Regions from separate parts of the Wansuia hejianensis genome, predicted to be linked through region 3. Evidence: riboswitches for the same ligand, from Rfam matches in the RefSeq annotation. Region 3 holds a riboswitch; each other region holds the start of a gene.

Region 1 (7,348 bases), 1.9 Mb from region 3:
GCGGGCAGTGCTGCACCACGGTCAGAGAGTTATCTCTGTTTAAAGGAAACGTTGTAAAGCGACTCATCTTCCGAGCTGTGAATGGGGACAAGGAATGCACAAATGCCACTGGGGTCAAGAAATTCTGGGAAGGCGCATTCTGCGGGTGAACCAAAGCCAGAACACAAAACGTGGGTGATATGCACACTGTGAGCTTTGAAAATGTCTAAGGCAAGAGGACGTTTCTTTTTTGTACCCTTTTTTGCCATATGAGTTTTGGGCAGTGATCACGTGCATTGCCTGTGCTGAAGATTAATCCTAAAGATGTGGGCTACCTGAGGGAGGGATTTGAGATGGAGGGTGTAATGGTGATAAGCCGCTGCAGCAAAGCGGCAGGGAAAAAAGCATTAAGAGAAAAAGTGTTTTCGATGGACAGCCAGGATACTAAAATTGTAAAATATGCGATGAAAAATAATATTCGGATTCAGGCTGCTAATCTGGAAAATATCCGGCAGATCGGTGAAGAGGCTTTTATGGGATGTACTTCCCTGAATACTGTCCGTTTGGAGAATTTGAGAAAAATTGACAAGAGAGCCTTCAGTGGCTGCAGCAAGCTGAAAAAGCTTCACTTTCCATCTTCTCTTTATAAAATACAGTCAGGAGCATTTCAGAACAACAAAAGGCTGCAGACAGTAATATTTCGAAAAGCATGTGGTATGAGGCTATTGGATAGTGAAGTGTTTTCAGGATGTGCAGGTCTTAGGGACATTCGATTTCCCGGAAAGCTTGAGGAGATTGGAAGCCGGACATTCTATAAATGTGTTGCGTTGTCGCGGATAGAATTGCCGCTGACTCTGAAGCGAATTGGCAAAGAGAGCTTTTATCAATGCGGACTCAATGAATTAGAATTGCCGGAAGGTCTGTTGGAAATAGGAGAAGGGGCGTTTTTGAAATGTAAAAGCCTTGACTACATATATATTCCGGATACAGTTCAGAAAATTGGGAAATGGGCGTTTCACGGCTGCTCCCGTTTAAAGGTGCTGGAGATTAATCATGATCCTGCAGAGATCGGAGAATGGATTACGAATAAGAACTGCACCATCCGCTGCCCGGAAGGCAGTAAAATGGAAGCGTATGCAAGAGCGTATGGAATGCTGGTAGAATATTATTGACAATCTATTTCACCTCACACTATAATAAGAGCGTAGGCCTGAAAGGCCTGCGCTTTGTTAATTAAACCGAGCAGGGTCTGCCTGATATGTGTTCAGGCTTTAAAGGAATCAGGTGAGAAGCCTGAACGATCCGGTCACTGTATACAGCCATGAGGCGCGCTTCAGGCTGTGAGTCAGGAACTTGCCCTGCAGGATGAAGATAGAGTTTCCACGGAAAGCTGATATCTTTATGGTGAAGAATGTTCGCCGTATTATGCCTGCTTTTGCAGGCTTTTTTCTTCCGCGGGAAAGTTCTGCAGAATTCTTTTTCGGAATGAAAGTATAGATTGGGAGGATACATAAGATGAGTATACGGATGCTGGGGATTGACCATAATCTGGCCCCGGTGGATATAAGAGCGGTTTTCTCTTTCACGAAGAAGAACGCGGTAGCCGCCATGGAGCTGCTGAAAAAAGAGGCGAAGGTGGAAGGCTGCATTATCTTGTCCACCTGTAACCGGATGGAATTGTGGGTCAGCGTGCCGGAGGAATGGGAGGGCTCTCTTCTGGAAGAGCTCTGCCGGATAAAAGGAGTAGATCCCACAGAGTTTGCCGGATATTTTGTGGAGCGTGCGGAGGAAGAAGCTGTTTCCCATCTGTTCCATCTGACTTGCGGCCTGAAGTCCATGATTTTAGCGGAGGATCAGATTATTTCCCAAGTCAGGGACGCTCATGCCCTGGCGAGAGAGTATTATTTTACAGATGGGGTTCTGGAAGTTTTGTTCCGGAAGGCTGTGACGGCCGCTAAAAAGGTGAAAACAGATGTGGTGTTTACCCGTGCCAGCGAGACTGCTGTCGACCGTGCGGTTATCATGCTGGAAAATCAGGGCTTTTCCCTGAAGGGGAAAAAATGCATGGTCATCGGCAACGGTGAGATGGGTAAGCTTGCAGCCCAGACGCTTGCAGGCAAGGGGGCAGATGTGACGGTCACGGTCCGGCAGTACAGGAGCGGCGTCGTTCAGATACCGAGAGGCTGCAGCCGGATTGATTACGGAGAGAGGATGGAGCTGTTTCCCCGGTGCGAGCTGGTGGTCAGCGCCACGGCCAGTCCCAATTATACTCTGAGGATGGAGCTTCTAGAGCAGATCAGCCTTGAGAAGCCTGTGATATTGATCGACCTGGCGGTGCCCAGGGATATTGAGCCGGAGATCGGCGGCCTTCCGCAGGTGACCCTGTATGATATTGATGATTTTAAAAGTCAGGAAGACGCAGAAAATGCGGATGCTTATGAAAAAGCAGAATATATTCTTAAAGAAGAGATGGGAGAATTTTATGCCTGGCTGGGCGGCAGGGACTTGATACCGAGAATTCAGATGATCCAGCAGGACGCCGTGACAGATCTGAACCTGCGAATCCAGAAGGTCATCCGTAAACTTCCCATGGAAGGAAAAGATCAGGAAAAGCTTCTGAAAAGCATTGATACTGCCGCAGGGAAGGTGGTGGGGAAGATGATGTTCGGGCTTCGGGATTTCCTGGAAAAAGATTCTTTTCTGGAGTGCATGGATGGATTGGAGAAGCTGTATGAAACAGGAGAGTAGTTATTTTCCGGTTTTTATTGATTTAAGCGATAAGAAAATCGTAGTGGTCGGCGGCGGAACAATCGCCTGCCGGCGGATTAAGACGCTGCTTCCTTTTGTGGAGTGTTTAACCGTTGCAGCTCCGGTTATTCTGCCGGAGCTGCAGGAACTGGCATTGAGTAAAAGAATCTGCTGGGTTCAGGAGCGTTACAGGAGAGAACAGATCCTGGACGCGGATCTGGTGCTGGCCTGTACGGATGACGAACAGATTAATGATGAGATTTACAGCGTTTGCAGGTGTCTTGGGATCATGGTAAATGTGTGCAGTGACCGGAGAAAGTGTGATTTCTATTTTCCGGGAATCGTGAAGAAAGAAGATGTGGTTGTGGGAATCACTGCCAACGGAAAGGATCATAAGAGAGCGAAAGAGGTCCGTGAAAAAATTGAAGATCTTCTGGAGGAGGAGCAAAAAAAGTGGAAATAAAGAAAAAATTTGTGATCGGCAGCCGGGAAAGCGCCCTTGCGGTGGTTCAGAGCCGGATGGTGCTGGCTTATTTGAAGGAGCACTGCCCGGAGCTGGAGCCGGAGCTGCTGACCATGAAGACAACGGGGGATAAAATACTGGACCGGAGGCTGGATCAGATCGGCGGTAAAGGCCTGTTTGTCAAGGAGCTGGATAGGGCGCTGGGTGAGAAGAGGAGTGATCTGTCAGTCCACAGCCTGAAAGACTTGCCCATGGAGGTCCCGGAAGAGCTTCCGGTGGTCTATTACTCGAAAAGGGAGGACCCCAGGGATGTCCTGGTGCTGCCGGAGGGCCGGAAAACACCGGATCTGTCTCTTCCCATCGGGACCTCTTCTCTGCGGAGAATACTGCAGCTTCAGGAAATCTATCCGGGGGCACGGTTTGAGAGCGTGAGGGGTAACCTGCAGACGCGTTTACGCAAGCTGGATGAAGGCCAGTACGGTGCCATCATTCTTGCGGCGGCCGGCATGAAGCGCATGGGCTATGAGGACCGGATCAGCCGTTATTTTTCGATTGATGAGGTGATTCCCTCCGCCGGCCAGGGGATTCTGGCGCTTCAGGGGCGTAAGGGAGAAGATTACACCTTTTTGGAGGGCTTTTCAGACAGGGAGGCCTTTTATGCGGCTGCGGCTGAACGTGCCTTTGTGCGCTGGCTGGATGGGGGATGCTCATCTCCGATCGCGGCTCATGCGCAGATTTCCGGGGATATCCTGGAGTTGTGGGGCCTTTATTATGAAGAAGAGACCAGGACCTGCCGGAAGGGCAGAAAAACAGGCCCGGTGTGTCAGGCGGCGGCTATTGGGATTGAACTGGCGAGAGAACTTTCGGAGGCCGGGGAGAAAGATTGTGTGGCAGAGGAGCACAGCGCAGCGGCAGGCCAGGTCAGAGAAAACGGCGGCGGCCGGAATAGGACAGGAGAGGAGAAAGACAGATGAGTACAGGAAAAGTTTGGCTGGTGGGCGCAGGCCCCGGGGACTGCGGACTGTTTACTTTAAAGGGGTATCAGGTGCTGATGCAGGCGGATGTGGTAGTCTATGACAGCCTGGTGGGAGACGGCGTGCTGGCGATGATCCCGGATACGGCGGTCACCATAAATGTAGGCAAGAGAGCCAGCCATCATACGATGGTTCAGGAGGAGATTAACCAGGTGCTGCTGCGGGAGGCAGAGGCCGGGCACAGGGTGGTCCGCCTGAAGGGAGGCGACCCTTTCCTGTTCGGGCGTGGCGGAGAAGAGCTGGAGCTTCTCACGGAAAGAGGGATTCCCTATGAGGTGGTGCCGGGAGTCACGTCGTCTATCGCAGTGCCTGCCTATAACGGGATTCCGGTTACTCACAGGGATTTTACGTCCTCTCTTCATATCATCACCGGCCACAAACGGGCGGGAGAGGATTATAATATTAACTTTAAGGCTCTGGTTGAGACGGAGGGAACGCTGGTATTCCTGATGGGGGTTACGGCGCTCCCGGATATCTGCCGGGGCCTTCTGGACGCGGGAATGAATCCAGAAATGCCGGCCGCCATACTCCAGAAGGGAACGACCGCGGGTCAGAAGCGTATTGTTGCGACAGTGGGCACATTACCCGATGAGGTGAAACGCCGGGGAATTGAGACACCCGCGATCATCGTTGTCGGAAAAGTATGCTGCCTGGCCGGAGATTTCGCCTGGTATGAGAGGCTGCCGCTGGCAGGGTATAAGGTTTTGGTGACGCGTCCGAAGGAGTTGATTTCCACCATGTCGGAGAGGCTCCGCGCCCAGGGGGCGGAGGTCCTTGAGCTGCCGGCTATTGAGACTGTGCCGGTCCCTGACAATCTAAGGCTCAGAGAGGCCTGTGCCAATCTGGAACAATATCAGTGGATTGCGTTTACCAGCCCCACTGGAGTTAGGGTTTTCTTCGATGCGCTGAAAGTATTTGAGACTGACGTACGGAAACTGGCACATATGAAGGTGGCGGCTATCGGTGAGGGGACGCGGAAAGCTCTGCAGGAAAGGGGATTTTTTGTGGACCTGATGCCTGAGGTTTATGACGGCGCCGCCCTGGGCGCTGCTCTGGCCGCTGTATGCGGCAGGGATGAACAGATCCTTCTTCCGAGAGCAGAGGCCGGAAGCATGGAAATCCTGGATCAGCTGGCTGGTTTTCAGGTGGATGATATACCCACCTATCAGACGGTATACAGGAGACAGGAATTCATAGACGAGGCCCGGCTGTTTGATGAGGGAAATGTAGACTGTGCCGTATTTACCAGCGCATCCACGGTAAAGGGATTTGTTGAGGCAACTCCGGGGCTTGATTATTCCAGAGTGACTGCTGCCTGTATCGGCAGGCAGACAAAAGCCTGCGCAGATTCCTTCGGAATGAAAACTTATATGTCTGAAAAAGCAACTATTGACAGCCTGGTACGGCTGGTGATAGAACTAAGGAAGGAATAGGAGGCATTCATTATGGATATGATTAAAAGGCCGCGCCGGCTGCGCGGAAGTGAAGTTTTGAGGAAGATGGTGAGGGAAACCAGGATGGATAAATCTTCCCTGATCTATCCGTTGTTCGTGAAAGAGGGAACGGGAATTAAGGAAGAGATTCCCTCCATGCCAAACCAGTACAGGTACAGCCTCGATGTTCTTCCGGAGAAGCTGGCAGAGCTTGCGGACGCAGGAGTTACAAGCGTGATGCTGTTTGGAATTCCTGATGTGAAAGACCCGGTGGGTTCGGGGGCCTATGCGGAGGACGGAATCGTTCAGAAGGCCCTTCGCGCGGCAAAGGCGGAAGTGCCGGATCTATATTATATCACAGACGTGTGCATGTGTGAGTATACCTCTCACGGGCATTGCGGAGTGCTCTGCGGCAGTGAGGTTAATAACGACGAAACCCTGAAGCTGCTGGCTAAGACGGCCCTGTCACATGTGCAGGCAGGCGCCGACATGGTAGCGCCTTCAGATATGATGGACGGAAGGGTGCTGGCGATCCGGAATACACTTGATGACAATGGGTTTCAGAATATACCCGTCATGTCCTATGCGGTAAAGTATGCTTCAGCTTTTTACGGTCCCTTCCGTGAGGCTGCCGGTTCTGCGCCGTCCTTCGGCGACCGGAAAAGTTATCAGATGGATTTCCATAACAGCCGGGAAGGCATCAGGGAGGCCATGCTGGATGTGGAAGAGGGAGCGGATATTATCATGGTAAAACCGGCCATGTCATTCCTGGATATGGTTACAAAGGTGCGGGACGTGGTATCTGTGCCGGTGGCGGCTTACAGCGTCAGCGGAGAATACGCCATGGTAAAGGCTGCTGCTGCCAGGGGATGGATTGATGAGGAACGGATCATCTGCGAGATGGCGGCGTCGGTTTACCGTGCGGGCGCACAGATTTATTTGACTTATTATGCGGAAGAGCTGGCCAGATTCATGGATGAAGGGAGGATCGGCTGATGGGAAAATCTGAAGAACTGATGGAACGCGCGCTAAAATATATCCCCGGCGGCGTCAATTCGCCGGTGCGCGCTTATGGAAATGTGGGAATGACGCCCAGGTTTATCCAGGGAGCCACAGGCCCCTATATTTTCGACGCGGATGGGGAAAAATATATAGATTATATCTGTTCGTGGGGACCTATGATTTTGGGACATAACGGGCAGAGGGTATTGAAAAAGGTGGTCAGGGCCTGTGAGGATGGCCTGAGCTTCGGGGCGCCTACGGAGATTGAGGTGGACATGGCAGAGTTTATCTGCGAACATATCCCCCATATTGAGATGGTCCGCATGGTGAATTCCGGTACGGAGGCAGTCATGAGCGCGATTCGGGCGGCCAGAGGCTATACGGGAAGAAATAAGATCATTAAGTTTTCCGGCTGTTATCACGGACACAGCGACTGTCTGCTGGTGGACGCCGGATCAGGCCTGATGACTGCGGGGATCCCGGGAAGCGCAGGTGTCCCTGAGGGCTGTACCAGGGATACGCTGACGGCGGCATACAATGATCTTCCCAGCGTGGAAAGACTGTTTGAGGCCAATCCTGGTGAGATTGCGGCAGTGATCGTGGAGCCGGTCGCGGCCAACATGGGGGTTGTGCTGCCTGAGAATGGATTTCTGGAAGGACTGAGGCAGATCTGTACGAACGAAGGGGCG
Region 2 (7,348 bases), 510 kb from region 3:
CAGATGTCTGGCTCCTGGCGTACAGCCCGCCGATCAGGCCGGCAGTGCCAAGCAGCCCGCAGACTGCAGCTCGTCTCCACGTTTTTTCCTTCCGGTTTGATTTTTGTCTACCGGCTCTTTTCTTTTCCATTTGCTTTTCCCCCGTATCATAAGCTGACGTATGACCAGGATGTTTCCTGCTATGTACACATCAAACCGTTTTTCTGCCAGCCGGCTCTCCCGGCTAAGGCTGATGGCTTCTGGTCCTTTTCTTCATGGCTTTATTTTTTATTTCTTTTTCAGTTTTCGGTCTTTCAGCCGCCTACAATATCTGTCTTTGTATCTTCCCCGGTCTTATCCTTCGACGGCCCCTGGTTTACAAGAACCTTCCAGACGTCCGACGGCGCCGTTTTGTCGTCTGCCCCAATGTCATTCGCCTGGATTCCAAACGCTTCTACCTGGATATTTTGGGTGGTTTGCTCCAGCGTCTGGTCCTCCACAACATTTGCGACCGTTATGCTGTCAAACAGCGCAGGGGTCACCTGGTCTTTTGCAAGGGCTGTACATGCCTGGTCAGTGCCATACACATACCGGTGCAGGACGGTTTCTGCGACAGTGTCCTTTTCTCCGCTTCCCAGTTCTGTCCAGCCTGCGTTTACGGTATATTTTACAAGCTCTGTGTCTGCTGCTGTCTGTTTCACACCGGCATCATTGACCGTAACCACGTTCTTATAAGGCACAGTCACTTCCAGGAATACAAACTCGTCATTGATTCCATCATTTTTGATTTGGGGATCTTTCTGTACCACCTGATTGGGCGTCAGATCTTTTACTTGGTCCGGATTCCAGCTGGGTTCCTGCAGGTCCAAGGATATTTTTCCAACGGTAAAGGTATTTGTCGCCGTATCTGCGTCTGTAAAATAAGCGCTTACCCCTCCAACGATCAGGACTCCGGCTAATGCTGCCGCCAGCATAATTGTCTTCGTTCCTCTTTTCATTTGTCGCCTCCTCATCTATCAGTAATCAGCAATCAGTAACCAGCAGAAAAGCGGCCTGATGTGTACACAGCCTGTTTCTTTATTTCTTTCATTCATAGATCCACAAAGTCGTACCCATAGTCTTCCGGATGCTCCATTTCCTGAATCAGCCGCTTCGCTTCTTCCTGGGTGTTGCACCGTACTCCGAGATCGCTCCAGTCTCCCGACATCCGGTCCGTGATCCGATAAATCCGGATGTTCTGATTCCTCAGACATTTGTCCCAGTCCCAATCCTCCACCGGGGTTTCATGGTCATAGTGCTTTGCAGTATACCCTTCTACGGCCAGCATCGGTTTTGCCCCATGGAAAGGGATATTTCCCAAGTACCGGATACTGTTCACAGTAAAGCGCACAGCCCACAACGCACACTGCTCCGGATCATAAATAAGTTCTTTTTTAAATCCATACAGCTCCTCAATGCTCTCCAACAGCTCTTCCTTCGTATTCCTGCCATTTGCATCCATGTTATCCCTCCTGCCCTGCTATTTGCTCAAATGCTTCCCAGGTATCCCTTGCACCTTCCGCCTGCGCGGATTCAAAGTAGACGTCAATGCTGACATCTGTTAACTCTTCCGGCAGCTCTTCCAGAAGCTGGATGCCGGTGAACAGGGGCGTGGTCTCTTCCCCCGGCGCAAGAACCGGCGTATAGTAATAGTAACCATCTTCCCATTCCGCCCATCCCGTTCCCCGGATCCCTTTCAGCCCATTGGTGTAGTAGTCAATGTATTCCGCTACCCTATGGTCTGATAGGAAAATGAACGCCCTCACATAACAGTTTACTTTCCCTGTGTTCTCCACCCTGGGTGTTTTTGCCGTAATCTCCCCGATGGCCGGTGTTGTAAACTCTTCCTTCGCCTCAATGGTGTTCGTTCCAATCCTGAAGTTATTCGCTGCCGTATCAGAATCTGTGAGATACGCACTCAGGCTCGCCATCAGCACGGCTGCTGCTGCAATGCTGATATAAGGTAGGATTGTCTTCCTCATAAATCTCACCTCCCTCCACATGGTACACCGATGAATATATCCTTTTGCTTGCATGGTTCTATGTACATTTTCCTTATATAAAAGTATGAGGACTTAGTTAACTAGGAGTCCTTCCTTGTATTACCACTCTCAAAGCCTTGGGAGAGCGGCTGTATCCTCGGCATTAGCGTTTACAGCCGTATTGCTTTCGACGAAAAGGAGCCCTCCGTCCTTCCCGATTACATTTTGATATCGAGACTATCTGTAATTATGCTTTGCAAGTTTTGCGGCCTACGCTTAGCAGTTAGTATCTCTACTACCCACTCAAGGCTCGCTTGCTGCGGTACGGCTTATACCTCACAACATGGAACTTTCACCCATGGAACTTCAAGCCCTTATCTGCGCGTACCCTGTTAACAAAAAAGGAAGCCGCTGTTTTAAACGACTTCCTCTTTTGCAAACCTGATTTTTATTTGCCTCTGTACATTTTGGTGACTGTCCCCGTGTCAGGACTTGTCCAGCCCTGCTACGGTCTTTTTGTAATTATAGGTGCAATTGTCTTTAAGATGTTTCAATGCCGCATGGTTACGGCGTTTTCCCCGTTGCGCATATATTTACGGTGCTACTGGGCCTACTGGCCCTACCGGACCTACTGGTCCCATTGGGCCTACCGGCATTGCGGGCGCTGTCGGTGCTACCGGGCCTACCGGCGCTGACGGCGCTGTCGGAGAAATCGGACCCACCGGACCTACCGGCGCTGAAGGCGGTGCAGGCGAAACCGGTCCCACCGGGCCTACTGGTGAAACCGGGCCCGAAGGGCGCGCCGCAACAATTAATATTGGCAATGTAACCACCGGAGACCCTGGCACTGAAGCTCAAGTATTTAATTCTGGAACTGATACTGACGCCATATTCAACTTTGTCATTCCCAGAGGTGAACCCGGAGGCGGAGGCACTCCCGACGTATTAGGTACTGTTGATACTGCAGCTCAAATACCTGCAGCCGGAGAAGCCCTGACTTTCACCACGAACCCGCTTATATCAGGAACAGCAATTACGCACCAGGCAGGCTCTTCTGACGTCAATATCTACCAGCCTGGCATATATCAGGCAGCCTTCCACACAACAATGACCGCTAATACAGGAACCACAATACCAGCACAGGCAGCTGTGCAGCTTTACCTCAACGGTACGCCGATCCCTGGCTCTGCAACTCGTTATACGTTCTCATCTTCAACGGAAGTTGGAACGCTCTCAACTAATGTACCATTCCAGGTGGCACAGACACCATCCACTCTGACAGTCGTTGTTGAAACTGACGGATTTACCGTTACGGACCGGGCTCTCACTGTATACCGTCTTGGAGATTAAACCAACGCATCATGCGTAGACTGTGCCGCTGATACATTGGTTCCCCACTCATAGAGAACTGGAGTTATTTCTTCTGAAGTTCCAAACAGGAGGTAGCCCTCAGGGCTGCCTCCTGTTCCTGTATATCGGTCTATTTTACGAATAGTTTATGATCCTGTTAATCAGTCTTTCCAAATACTGCTCTGCCATTCGGCATATGCATGCCTCTCTCTCCCCGGGCTGTACCAAAGACTCCTTTTCCGTCATCTCTTCCTGAAGGCCTGCCAGGCACAGCATCTGTGTACCCGCTTCCCATGCTTCCTCAGGGCTTAGTAGCTCCCAGTCCAGCTGATCGAGCAGATGGGCGTACAGAGAGGTATATGTAACCAGCGTATTATCTGTTTTAATATGATCCAGCCGGTCTTCAAACTCTGCTCTGGAGATGACTCCTTCCGCCTGTCTTCCCTGAAAAGCGGCCCAAAGGCTGTCCTCTGTGATGCCAAAACGGTCCATCCGGTTAAGTATGTTATGCTGGTAAGACGGGCAAAGGCCTGACTGAAGATAAAGTGCTTCTTTTACTGCTTTTTTTACAGTCTTTCCGATGTACTCACCCAGCTTACTATGTTTTCCTGCATTGGTCAGGTAAGTGTCAGACTCCGCATTGCATACAATAATTGTGCCATCGGTTCCCGATCCGGTAGCCAGTCCTCTGGAATAGCGGCTGGGCGCCAGAAGCTCCTGAATCGCCGCCGTTTTCGCCTCCGTACAGGATACCAGAGCCCGTGCCAGAGCTCCTTCCGACAGATCCGCATCAATATACAAAATAATATTTATGGTTCCTGGTTTTACTTGATAAGATGCCTCAGACTTTTCATGCCAGGTCGCCGGGTCGCCGATCCGCCCGGCATTATTTTTAATACCTCCGGTCACTATGGCTGTCACAGAAAAATCTTCGTATGACATCGTCTGAACAGACACATTGTCCATACTGGCAGCCGTAGACAGCCCCGAACAGTGTTCCGGGTCCAGACCCAGATCCTCCAAAGCCAGGATATCCATGTGTTCCCGGTAGGTATCCGCCCGCATAGTGCAGGCCATACCCGGACCCGGATTGCCGTCATTATTAAATACAGCCCGCAGGTCTGTACGGTATCCTCCATTGTTCGGTCCGGTACTCAGCACCTTGCGCTTCCCTTTAAAACAAACAACCAGTGATTTTTTATAATGATGTACTTCGTCTCCACCAGGTAATTGAAATATTTTCATGATTTTATTCCCTTTCAATCTCTTACACTCCATCAACCATTACTCCAAGGGCCTCACACTGTCTCAGCAGCTTTTCCTCATGCTCCTCCCTGTCGCTGGTAATCAGTTCATAAGTCAGATAATCCGGTGCAACTGCCTCTATAATTTCACGGACTCTTGGCGTGGTAAAGGGGAAATGCCCGTCAATCTGAAATACATGTTCATAACAGGCGCTTACCCGCTCTTTGTGTGTCTTAGGCATTTCATCCCTTTTTTTCAGCAAATCTTTAACATACTGCCCGGTCAGGCTCTGATTCAAATGTATTCCTTTCATATAGGGGATCATATCACTGTGCGCACGCACCATATCCAGGATATAATCAACAGCTTCTTCCTGTGCCGCAAGCTCCAGATTCGTATGCATCAAATGTCCCGTATCCAGCATGATCCCTTTTTTAGGATAATGGATCTGATCCAGAAGCCGCCTGGTAATCTCAGGCCTGGTAAGAGTCAACCCTGGCCACCAGAGATTTTCCATTAAAAAATCAAATTCATAACCCTTTCCATCCAGCAAGTCGTTCACCAGTTCCGCAGTGTAATCCACTACCTCTTCATCCGTGTGACTGAAAGTGTATGTAAAAAGCTCTGTCATTTTCACATCACTAACATGAAATACAACATAAGAAGCCCCCAGTCTCCTGGCCGTCTCCAAATCTTCGGTCAGAGGTTTTATCATCCCTTCCCGCTCCAGACTGCCAAATACCTCCTCTGCCTGCTTCAGCGTGTCATATTCCGCTTCCAGTGCAGCCATGTCTCCTTTCCACAGGTCAATCCATTCATTAAAAAACCTCAGATGAACTCCTACAATATCTTCTGACGGAAAAAAATCCAGCTTCCCGCCAATACAATGCATCAGTTCAAAACCATCACAGCAGAACCTGCGCACGAAATCAGCAGCATCTTGTCCATCCTTGTAACGGTCTGTATCAAAACTGCAATCCGTAATGTTAATCATCTTTTTCATCTGTCCCGTACTCCTGTACCACTGTTTTTTCCGCTCCTGCTCATAGTTTCCCGCTCAAACACCTCTGGCCCCCACAGGGCATACATTATGGGGTGCCCTGCGTTTTTCCCAGCAGGAACAACTTTCTTCTGTGCAGTTATCTGCAAAAAAAAAGCTCCCGCTCAGGGAGGATAACAATTAAAGTGGGGAGAATGACTTCGGCGCCCGATCGCTGTCAAGCGGAAAACCGGACCATCATTCGTTGCGGAGGAAAATGATGCGGTATAAACAGTGTACCCGACTCCGAAGTATCTCACCCTGCCGTTTAAACGGTGCATAAATCCCGCTCGAAGGTTCCCGGCTGAGTGAATACTCTATCAGGCATTCCATATCTGATGGATAGATGGAAAACTTTGCTCGGAAGCTTCAACCTTATACGGAACAAGCAGGTTTCCTGGCTTACAGATCATCGCGTGACGCCCCTTCTCATATGTAAAAACATACAATGGATAACCGCGTCGTACTCCCTGATTACAGTGACCGGATCGCTCGGGTTTCTCACCCAATTCCCTTTTCACCGACATGATTCTCATGCAGATGCACTTGCAACGTTGATATGGAATTTATACACAACATAATATTACCATCAGACATACTCTCTGTCAAGACATCTCATGTATTTTTTATGGACACAAAGAATCCACTTATAGTTAAATTATGGTTTTATGGCGAGAGGATGATAGATACCCGCTGCTTTTCTGGCTGTTCCAGACGGTACAACGGCTCTCGCCAGCAAGCTGGCGCGCCCCTGTTCCGCCCCGTCTCCCGCCAGCCTTTCGTCCGGGTATCCAAACACCTCCCCTCTCACCGGCCAATATTTTATTTCATTTTTTTCTTCCGAACGCCCATGACAACGGCTCCGGCCCCGCACATGAGGACTAATGCGCTCCAGACAAGCAGGGAGGTTCTGTCAGAGGTGTTTACGGAGGAGGAGGTTTTCTTCCCTGAGGTCAGCGCCGCTGCAGGCATCACCGAGGGACTCACAGACGGTATCTGTGCCTGACCGCCGCTTTCGGCCTGTCCGGGTCCGCCCTGCTCCGCTTTACCGGTTGTGACAGCCAGTATGGCCATATCGCTGCGTCCCACCGGGCTGACGGCGTACATTTTAACCGTATAGGTGGTTTCTTCTTCTAAGCCTTCAAGGTATGCGGAAGTATCCTGACCTCCGCGCTCATAAGTTTTCACCAGCTGTTCACCGGCATATACAACAATACTGTAATTCTCCGGAGCCGGACAGTTATCGGCAGCGGAGGCGGCTGCCCAGTTCAGCTGGATACCCTGGTTTCTCACCATAACGGACACGTTTGGCCTCTCAGGGACCTGCAGCTGAGCTGTCAGTTTACCAAACATATTTACGCCTGTCACAGTAACCGTATTTGAAATCAGACTCTCTGCAGGCACTCCTGTCAGTGTCTGGCTTTTTTCACCGCTGCTCCAGCTGTATTCATATTCTGCGTCCTCCGGGCCATCCTTAACACGGACAGTCATGCTATAGGCGCCGCTGTTTTCTTTTTCAACTGTAATAACGGCAGTTCCCTCTATTTCTGTCATGCCTGTCAGCTCCAGATACTGCTCTTTAAGCGCAGAGTACGCTGACTGAAGACTGGCAAGCGGAGGTTCATTAGATGAAAGGATTTCTCTGGCTTCACTGAGGGCAGTCTGGAAATCCGCCCAGCCCTCTGTTTCCCCATACGTATCTTCTAAAAGTTTT
Region 3 (7,348 bases):
CATATGAGAAAAAAGCGCGTATTTATCGTTTTGGGCTTTGCGCTGGCCGTCATATTCATCCTGGGGCTGGTCATCGGTTCGGTGGCCATGCCTCTGGAGGAAACAGGGAAAATTCTGGCCAATGAGCTGTTCGGGGCAGAATTTCCGGTCTCGGAGGCGCGAACCAACATTCTCTTCAACATCCGTTTTCCACGGGTGCTGCTGAGCATGCTGACCGGCATGGGTTTCGCCGTATCCGGCGCGGTCATCCAGGGCGTGTACAAAAACCCTATGGCGGATACGGGTGTGCTGGGTATTACCAGCGGAGCCAGCCTGGGAGCTATTCTGGCCATTGCCACAGGGCTTTCGGCGGCCACCTTTCTGGCCATGCCGCTGATGGCGGTGGCGGGCGCGCTGTTGACGGCCTTCGGGGTGTTCAGCTTTTCATCGAGGAAGGGAAAGGTTTCCGTCCTCACGCTGGTGCTGGCGGGAATCGCCGTCAGCACCTTTTTGCGCGCCATGGTTTCGCTGATCCTGAGTTATATGGAAGAGGGACAGATGAAGGAATACCTATACTGGTCCATGGGAAGCCTGTCCTCCACCCGATGGGAACATGTGAAGCTGGTGGTTCTGCCGATTCTGCTGGGCACAACCTGGCTTTTCTGGCACGCACGGAAGCTGAATATCCTGATGCTTGGAGAGGAAGAGGCCCAGTCGGTGGGGCTAAACCCCTACCGGAGCCGGAAACAGTTCCTCTTTGTGACCAGCCTGATCACAGCCATGGCGGTCTGTGTCAGCGGCGGTATCCAGTTTGTGGGGCTTGTCATCCCGCACATCATCCGCCTTCTGATAGGGGCGGACAACCGCTATCTGATCCCCGCCAGCGCCATGGGCGGCGCGGTGTTCCTGACGTTCTGCGACCTGCTGGCCAGGACTATCGCGGTTCCGGCGGAAATCGCGGTGGGTATCCTCACGGCGGTGATCGGAGCGCCGTATTTTCTCTATCTCATCTATCGCAGCAGAAAGGAGCAGGCACGTTGATGGAACCGGGAGTCGAATTAAAACACATTACCTTTCAGGCCGGCGGCCGCACGATTCTGAAGGATATTTCCCTGTCTGCCGACCGGGGCTGCTTTGCCGGGGTGCTGGGGGCGAACGGCGCGGGCAAAACAACCCTTCTGAAATGTATCAACGGGATTCACGCTTGCTCTGGGGAGGTGCGCGTCTGGGGCAGAAATATCCGGGATTGTACGGAAAAGGAAGTGGCGCGGCTGGTGTCGCTAATGAATCAGAATACCAATCTGGAATTTGACTTTACCTGCCGCCAGGTGGTAGAGTTCGGACGCTATCCCTACTGGAAAAAGGGCTTTTGGGGAGAGAAGGGAGATGAGCGGATTGTGGTGCAGGCCATGAGGGATACGGGTGTGCTGGAGTTCGCCGATGTCTTAGTCACGCGAATTTCGGGCGGGGAACGGCAACGGGTTCTTTTTGCAAAGACGCTGGCCCAGGACAGCCGGGTGGTACTGCTGGATGAGCCCACGGCCAATCTGGACCTGCGCTACCAGAGGCAGCTGTTCCAGTTCGGCCAAAGGCTTGCTTGTGAGGGAAAAACGGTGCTGGCTGCGGTTCACGATCTGAACATCGCCCTGCGGTACTGCGACACGTTCTTTCTGCTGCATGAGGGGGAGCTTCTAGCACAGGGAACGGCCGGGGAGGTCATGAGCCCGGAGCATATGCGGCAGGCGTACGGCCTGAATACCCAGCTGTACCGTAATCCCGTTCACCATGGCTTGGAATTGGCGGTACTGGAATGATGTGGAAGTCCCATAAAAACACGATGAGATATAAATTAGGAAACGTATTGAAAAATAGAAAAAATAGTTGTAAGATAACTATTATCATGGTATACAAAATGTGGTATAAAACCATATCCTTTCTTTGCACGGGCACCCTGAGATCAGATTGATGGGTCCCTTTGTGCTAGAGAGAAGAGCAATAAAAGTAACAACCCAATCATCAGGTATCAGTCTGCCGGTGGTATCGATTCTGCGCTGCTGCCTGAACTCTTGTCAGTGATCCTGGTGCAGTCTGGATCATAATTGATGTTTTCCATAATGATGAGTATAGAGGCTATGAAATTGAGTTTTAAAAAGAAAATAATTATCGGAATAAATATTATAGGGGTTATATGTCTCGGATATTATGCGCTACCATATCTGATGCATGATACAACAATTGGTAACTCAGAAGCAATGCTCCCCATGCGAGAATACGAAGCGTCAGGTTTTGTTTTGACACTTGGGCTTTTGCCGCTGGTAATTGCAAATCTTTTGGCATTTTCGTTAATAAAATGCCAAAATAAATGGGTGAGATTTTTGTGGCTTTTGCCAAGTTTGGTCTGTTTCCTAATTGTTGCGCATTTTTGGATTACAGCGATTAGTGATGCTCTGCAGAAACTATAAAGAAGAGGTATTTTCTTCGGATTATGACGAAAATAATTTTTGATTGACAATTCTATCTGCTGAGAGTATGATGAGCTTGTGTATAAGTTCCATATCGGCGTAACAAGTGCATCTGCGCGCGAAAAGCGCGCCGGTGAAAAGGGAATTGGGTGTAAGTCCCAGGCGAGCCGGTCACTGTAATCAGGGAGCAAGGCGTAAGAATCCATTGTATGAAAATCATATGAGAAGGAGCGCTGCGTGACGATCTGAGAGCCAGGAAACCTGCTTGTTGCGTATAAGGTTGAAGATTCCAGGTAAAGTCTTCCGTCTATAGATAGATATGGAAACCTGATTGAGAGCGTAGCTTGCTCCGCCGGGAACCTTTGAACGGAATTTATACATCGTTTAAACGGCAGGGCGAGATACTTCGATGTCAGGTGGGCTGTTCTGAGCCACATCATTTTCCTCCGCAAAAAATATGATGGTCAGGCTTTTCCGCTTGGCAGTGCGCCGGGCGTCGAAGATATTTCCCCACATGATGACGCATCTCCCCAGAGAGGGAGTTTTTTTATGCAGAAAACAGAAATCGTATATTATCCCTTTACGGCCGTAGGAGGACAGGAAAGGCTGAAAAAGGCTCTGCTCTGCTGCCTGACAAATCCGGGACTTGGCGATGTTTTTTGAGAAATACCGCAAAACTGTGGGAAGTGGAGCCGGCAGGAATGTATAAGGAAAGAAGAAAGAAAAATGGAACGGTTCTTTGAAAAATACCATGGAGTAATCATTGCAGGAATCAGGGCAGGAAAAATTGTTTCGAAGGGTTTCCTGAAATTTGCCGACGATATGAAAAAAACTCTGCGGAAGGAAGGGAAGGAGTACGGGATGAAGCTGGTCCGTTATACGGTCGGAGCTTACAGAATATCCGCTGTATTTGAGAGGGAAGGAAAATATGCCTGGTTCGCATATACCTGTCCCCAGGGCAGGCGTCCGGTAAATCTGGACACCATGTCGGAGCCGGACTGTTTCATCTGCGGAACTGCGGACAGCGCGGAGAAGCCGTCCGACGGCCCGGTTCGGTTCACGAACTGGACCTGTCTGCTGGAAGACGTGGACGGGCTGCTGAAAAAGAAACGTCCGGCGGCCCGGGAAAACAGATGAAGGGATAAAACGCAAACAAGAGGAAAGGCAGGACAGACAATGAAACGGAAGGAATTAAGGAAATTACTGATACCGGTGCTGGCTTTTTGCATGGCGGCGCCTGCGCCGGTGCTGGCAGCAGAGGGCGGCGCAGCGCAGGCGGGAACAGAGGCAGGCGCTTCGGCAGGAGGGCAGGAGGCGTCCGATACGGAATGCCTGTCTGAGACGCCGGAGGCTTATGAGCAGAGGACCGGCTATGTGCTGCCGGAGGGCTGGCAGTATGTGCTGGATGAAAACGGCTGCGTGATCCTGAACGGAGACGGTACGCCCCAGCTCCGGGAAGAGCCGTCCGAGGAAACCGGGGAAGGAACGGAGACGCCGGGAGAGCAGCCTGGGGAAGGAACGGAGACACCGGGAGAGCAGCCTGGGGAAGGAACAGAGACGCCGGCGGTTACGCCGGAGCCGGAGCAGACGCCGGGGGCCTCCACTTCCACCAATGAGCAGCTGATCGCGGCCCAGCAGATCATCGAGCTGCCGGTCATCGTGGAGGATTTCCGGTTCTGGACCGTAGCCCGGAAGTACGCCTTTGCGGTCGAGGACCTGGAGATCAAGGAAGAGATGGATCAGGAATCCAGGAGTATTGGAAGCCTGGCCCAGAACGGCGTCTGCTACGTCCTCAAGGAGGATCAGGAGACGGGCTGGCTGTATGTGGAATCCGGCCGGGTCAGAGGCTTTGTGAAGGCAGAGCAGGTGATGACCGGCGACGAGGCCCAGAGCCTTCTGGAGCAGTATCAGAATACAGCGAAGGCCCTGGCTGAGGAAGCAGGGACGGAATATACCGGAATCGGGACGGTGGCGGCGGAAGCCGCAGAACTGGTGCCCTGGCAGGAAAACGAAGCCTTTACTTGGCTCCGGGCCACGGTGAACCAGACGGTCATTGACAAGAAATATGCCCTCTGCAATGCGACAAAGCTGAACATCCGGGAAGGACAGGGTACGGACAGCCGGATTGTGGGAACCCTTTCCCAGGGGGCTCTGTGCTATATCCTGGCAGATCAGGACCAGGAATGGATTTATATCGAGTCCGGGGATGTGCGGGGCTTTGTAAAGAGCGAATATATTGATTTCGGCGAGGAGACGGACCGGGCCGTGGAGGAAAAGGGCGAGGAGTCCTTTGGCCTGGCGGAGCAGCTGATCGAGCCGGAGGAAAACGAGGCGATCTATTATACGCTGACCTCCATCAAATCCGGGGTGCCCGGAGGCGAGCTGCGGCAGTCCCTGCTGGACTTCGCCGCCCAGTTCATCGGAAATCCCTATGTATGGGGAGGAACCAGTTTGACGGAGGGGGCCGACTGCTCCGGCTTCGTTCAGAGCATTTTCCGTCAGTACGGCTATGAGCTGCCCAGAACCTCCGGGGAGCAGTCCCAGTACGGAACCCAGATTCCGGTGGAGGACGCCCAGCCTGGCGATCTGATTTTCTACGCCAGAAACGGAGTGGTCTACCATGTGGTGATTTACGCCGGGGACGGCCAGACCATCGAGGCCATGAGCACCAACGTGGGAATCGTCAGAGGGACGCTGGACACCGCCCACGCCGTATGGGCCACCCGGATCCTGGAGGATACGGTCTACGCCTACGGAAGCGGCGACATCGCGGAGGTCAACGCGGAGCCGGCCATGTATGGGACGAATCTGGGAGAGTTTAAGCTGACCTATTACTGCGCCTGTGAAATCTGCTGCGACGTGGAAACGGGAATCACGGCCACCGGAACGCCGGTGGTAGAGGGCCGGACCATTGCGGTGGATCCGACGGTGATCCCCTACGGAACCCAGGTGATCATCAACGGCCATATCTTCACGGCCGAGGACTGCGGCGGGGCCATCAAGGGGAACCGCATTGATATTTACGTGAACGACCACGACAGGGCCAACGCGCTGGGAGTGAATTACGCGGAAGTTTATCTTCTGAAATAATTCTATTCAGTCATACATTTTGGATTTCCATAAGTAACGCTGCTGAATCCTTAATGAATGGGAAATGCCATATGTCTGATGATAGCAAAAACTTTCTATAAGCCAGTTTGGAGCTGTTGACAAACCCCACAAATTCTTTTTCTGTAATGATCTCGAGATATAGTTGAGCTGGTAAAGCGTAAAAAAACACCTCCACGGTGTTATCCCAAACATTTTACCATCCGTTTCATGTTTAATGCCATAGCTGACAAGAGGCAGTGGGCTTCCGCTGCCTCTTGTCCCCGTCTGTACAGGCTTCTTAAATTGTGCCGCGCCTTTTGCGCCGCAAAACTTCCCTCGCACCATATTTGCCGCATGTTCAGGATATGGGTATGCATCGCTGTCCCTTCCCTTTCACGGCACTTTTTTACTGCTTCTTCAAAGATATTTACCCGTAGGGTTCGCTTCTGCGCTTGGGCGCTTAAACACCGGCTGGACATGGCACAGCTTTGGCAATCTTCTTTGTCCGCACGGTATACACGGCAAATATTGTACTCCTCCCTCTCCAGACTTCTCAATAACAGATGTTTTCCGCCAGGACAAACAAAGCTGTCCGTTTCCTCCTCATATTGGAATTCTTTACGGGTGAACTCTGCCTGATAGTGGATGCCGCTGGCTACTCTGGGTGTATACAAACGGATTCCCATTTCCTGAAGCCTCCGGCAGATCAGGCTCTTCCCATATGCCTTATCTGCGCCCGCTGCTTCTATTGGCAGTCCCAGATGGTTCCGCATATACTCTATCCGCTCCAGATATGGATGGGAATCATTCACGTTTCCTGGAGTTACTTCCACATCCACGATAATTCCATGTCTGCTATCCACACTCTGGTGACTCAAATAATGCGGCCCCTCTGGTTTGCCCGGTCGTTTCAGAATTCCAGCATCCGGATCTGTCTGATTGACGGTTTTCTCTCTTACTTGTTTTTTTTTGATTGTGGCTTTTTCGTTGAGGCCTGATCGCGCCGGCATTCTCTAACCGCCGCCGTTCCTCTGCCTCATGGAGATCCAGGAGGTTCATGTAAACGCTGGTTTCTTTTTCTGCCGTGATTTTTATGTTTTTTCTCGGGGAAGCGTTTGCCTTTACATGCGTCGAATCGGTCAGGATGGTTTTTCCATCCACCAGGCCCTTTTCTATACATTGCAAAACAATCTGCTCAAACAAGCGCCGAAACAGGTCCGTCCCATGGAAACGCCTGCGCCTGTTTTGGGATATGGTAGAATGGTCCGGAACACGTTCCTCCAGATCCAGACCTAAAAACCAGCGGTATGCCATATTTACTTGTATTTCCTGTTCGATTTTCCGTTCCGAATTAATGCCAAACAGAAAGCCGACCAGGAGATACTTGATCAGAATCACCGGGTCAATAGACGGGCGTCCATTATGATGGCAGTAATAGTTCTCAGTTTCTTTATAGATAAAAGAAAAGTCCACAAGCTGATCGAGTTTCCGTAAAAAATGGTCTTGTGGTACGAGGTCTTCGATGGTAACCATATGGAATCGAATCTGTTTGTTTTCTGTTCGTGTCATCATAAGTGAACCCTCCTTACTACTACAATATATTTATGGTTAATACCCCTTACAGCCAGTAAGGAATTATCCATCTTGTTGCTTAAGCTGTTAGAATGAGTATGGCAATAGGTCTGGCCTCCTTCCTTTCAGGACTTTACGTCCGTAGAAAAGTCAGCCAACCAGCCCCCTCATTCGCAGCATTCGTTTTACGCAGGTTGAACCATGAGACGTTCGTGTGAAACACCCAGTAGATTGAATAGGCAATG

Evidence for each region. A riboswitch is a leader RNA that binds a small molecule or an ion and turns the genes downstream of it on or off. The one in region 3 is predicted to bind cobalamin.
Region 1: another riboswitch for cobalamin. It lies ahead of hemA (glutamyl-tRNA reductase); the one in region 3 lies ahead of H9Q79_RS13335 (hypothetical protein).
Region 2: another riboswitch for cobalamin. It lies ahead of H9Q79_RS15535 (TIM barrel protein); the one in region 3 lies ahead of H9Q79_RS13335 (hypothetical protein).

What each region holds. Positions count from the first base shown of each region.
Region 1 is NZ_CP060635.1:848,807-856,154, forward strand. It holds cobalamin riboswitch at 2-187, shown strand; gene H9Q79_RS03975 (leucine-rich repeat domain-containing protein) at 333-1,151, shown strand; cobalamin riboswitch at 1,208-1,354, shown strand; gene hemA (glutamyl-tRNA reductase) at 1,495-2,727, shown strand; gene H9Q79_RS03985 (precorrin-2 dehydrogenase/sirohydrochlorin ferrochelatase family protein) at 2,711-3,190, shown strand; gene hemC (hydroxymethylbilane synthase) at 3,187-4,164, shown strand; gene cobA (uroporphyrinogen-III C-methyltransferase) at 4,161-5,657, shown strand; gene hemB (porphobilinogen synthase) at 5,670-6,653, shown strand; gene hemL (glutamate-1-semialdehyde 2,1-aminomutase) at 6,653-7,348, shown strand, end outside.
Region 2 is NZ_CP060635.1:3,392,529-3,399,876, reverse strand. It holds gene H9Q79_RS15565 (hypothetical protein) at 1-130, opposite strand, end outside; gene H9Q79_RS15560 (TasA family protein) at 294-977, opposite strand; gene H9Q79_RS15555 (hypothetical protein) at 1,070-1,480, opposite strand; gene H9Q79_RS15550 (hypothetical protein) at 1,482-2,000, opposite strand; gene H9Q79_RS15545 (collagen-like domain-containing protein) at 2,535-3,350, shown strand; gene H9Q79_RS15540 (adenosylcobinamide amidohydrolase) at 3,486-4,628, opposite strand; gene H9Q79_RS15535 (TIM barrel protein) at 4,618-5,598, opposite strand; cobalamin riboswitch at 6,005-6,199, opposite strand; gene H9Q79_RS15530 (hypothetical protein) at 6,293-6,433, opposite strand; gene H9Q79_RS15525 (DUF3783 domain-containing protein) at 6,457-7,348, opposite strand, start outside.
Region 3 is NZ_CP060635.1:2,886,580-2,893,927, reverse strand. It holds gene H9Q79_RS13350 (FecCD family ABC transporter permease) at 4-1,020, shown strand; gene H9Q79_RS13345 (ABC transporter ATP-binding protein) at 1,020-1,793, shown strand; gene H9Q79_RS13340 (hypothetical protein) at 2,118-2,441, shown strand; cobalamin riboswitch at 2,529-2,724, shown strand; gene H9Q79_RS18295 (hypothetical protein) at 2,826-2,957, opposite strand; gene H9Q79_RS13335 (hypothetical protein) at 3,168-3,578, shown strand; gene H9Q79_RS13330 (NlpC/P60 family protein) at 3,618-5,531, shown strand; gene H9Q79_RS13325 (transposase) at 5,732-6,409, opposite strand; gene H9Q79_RS13320 (transposase) at 6,387-7,103, opposite strand.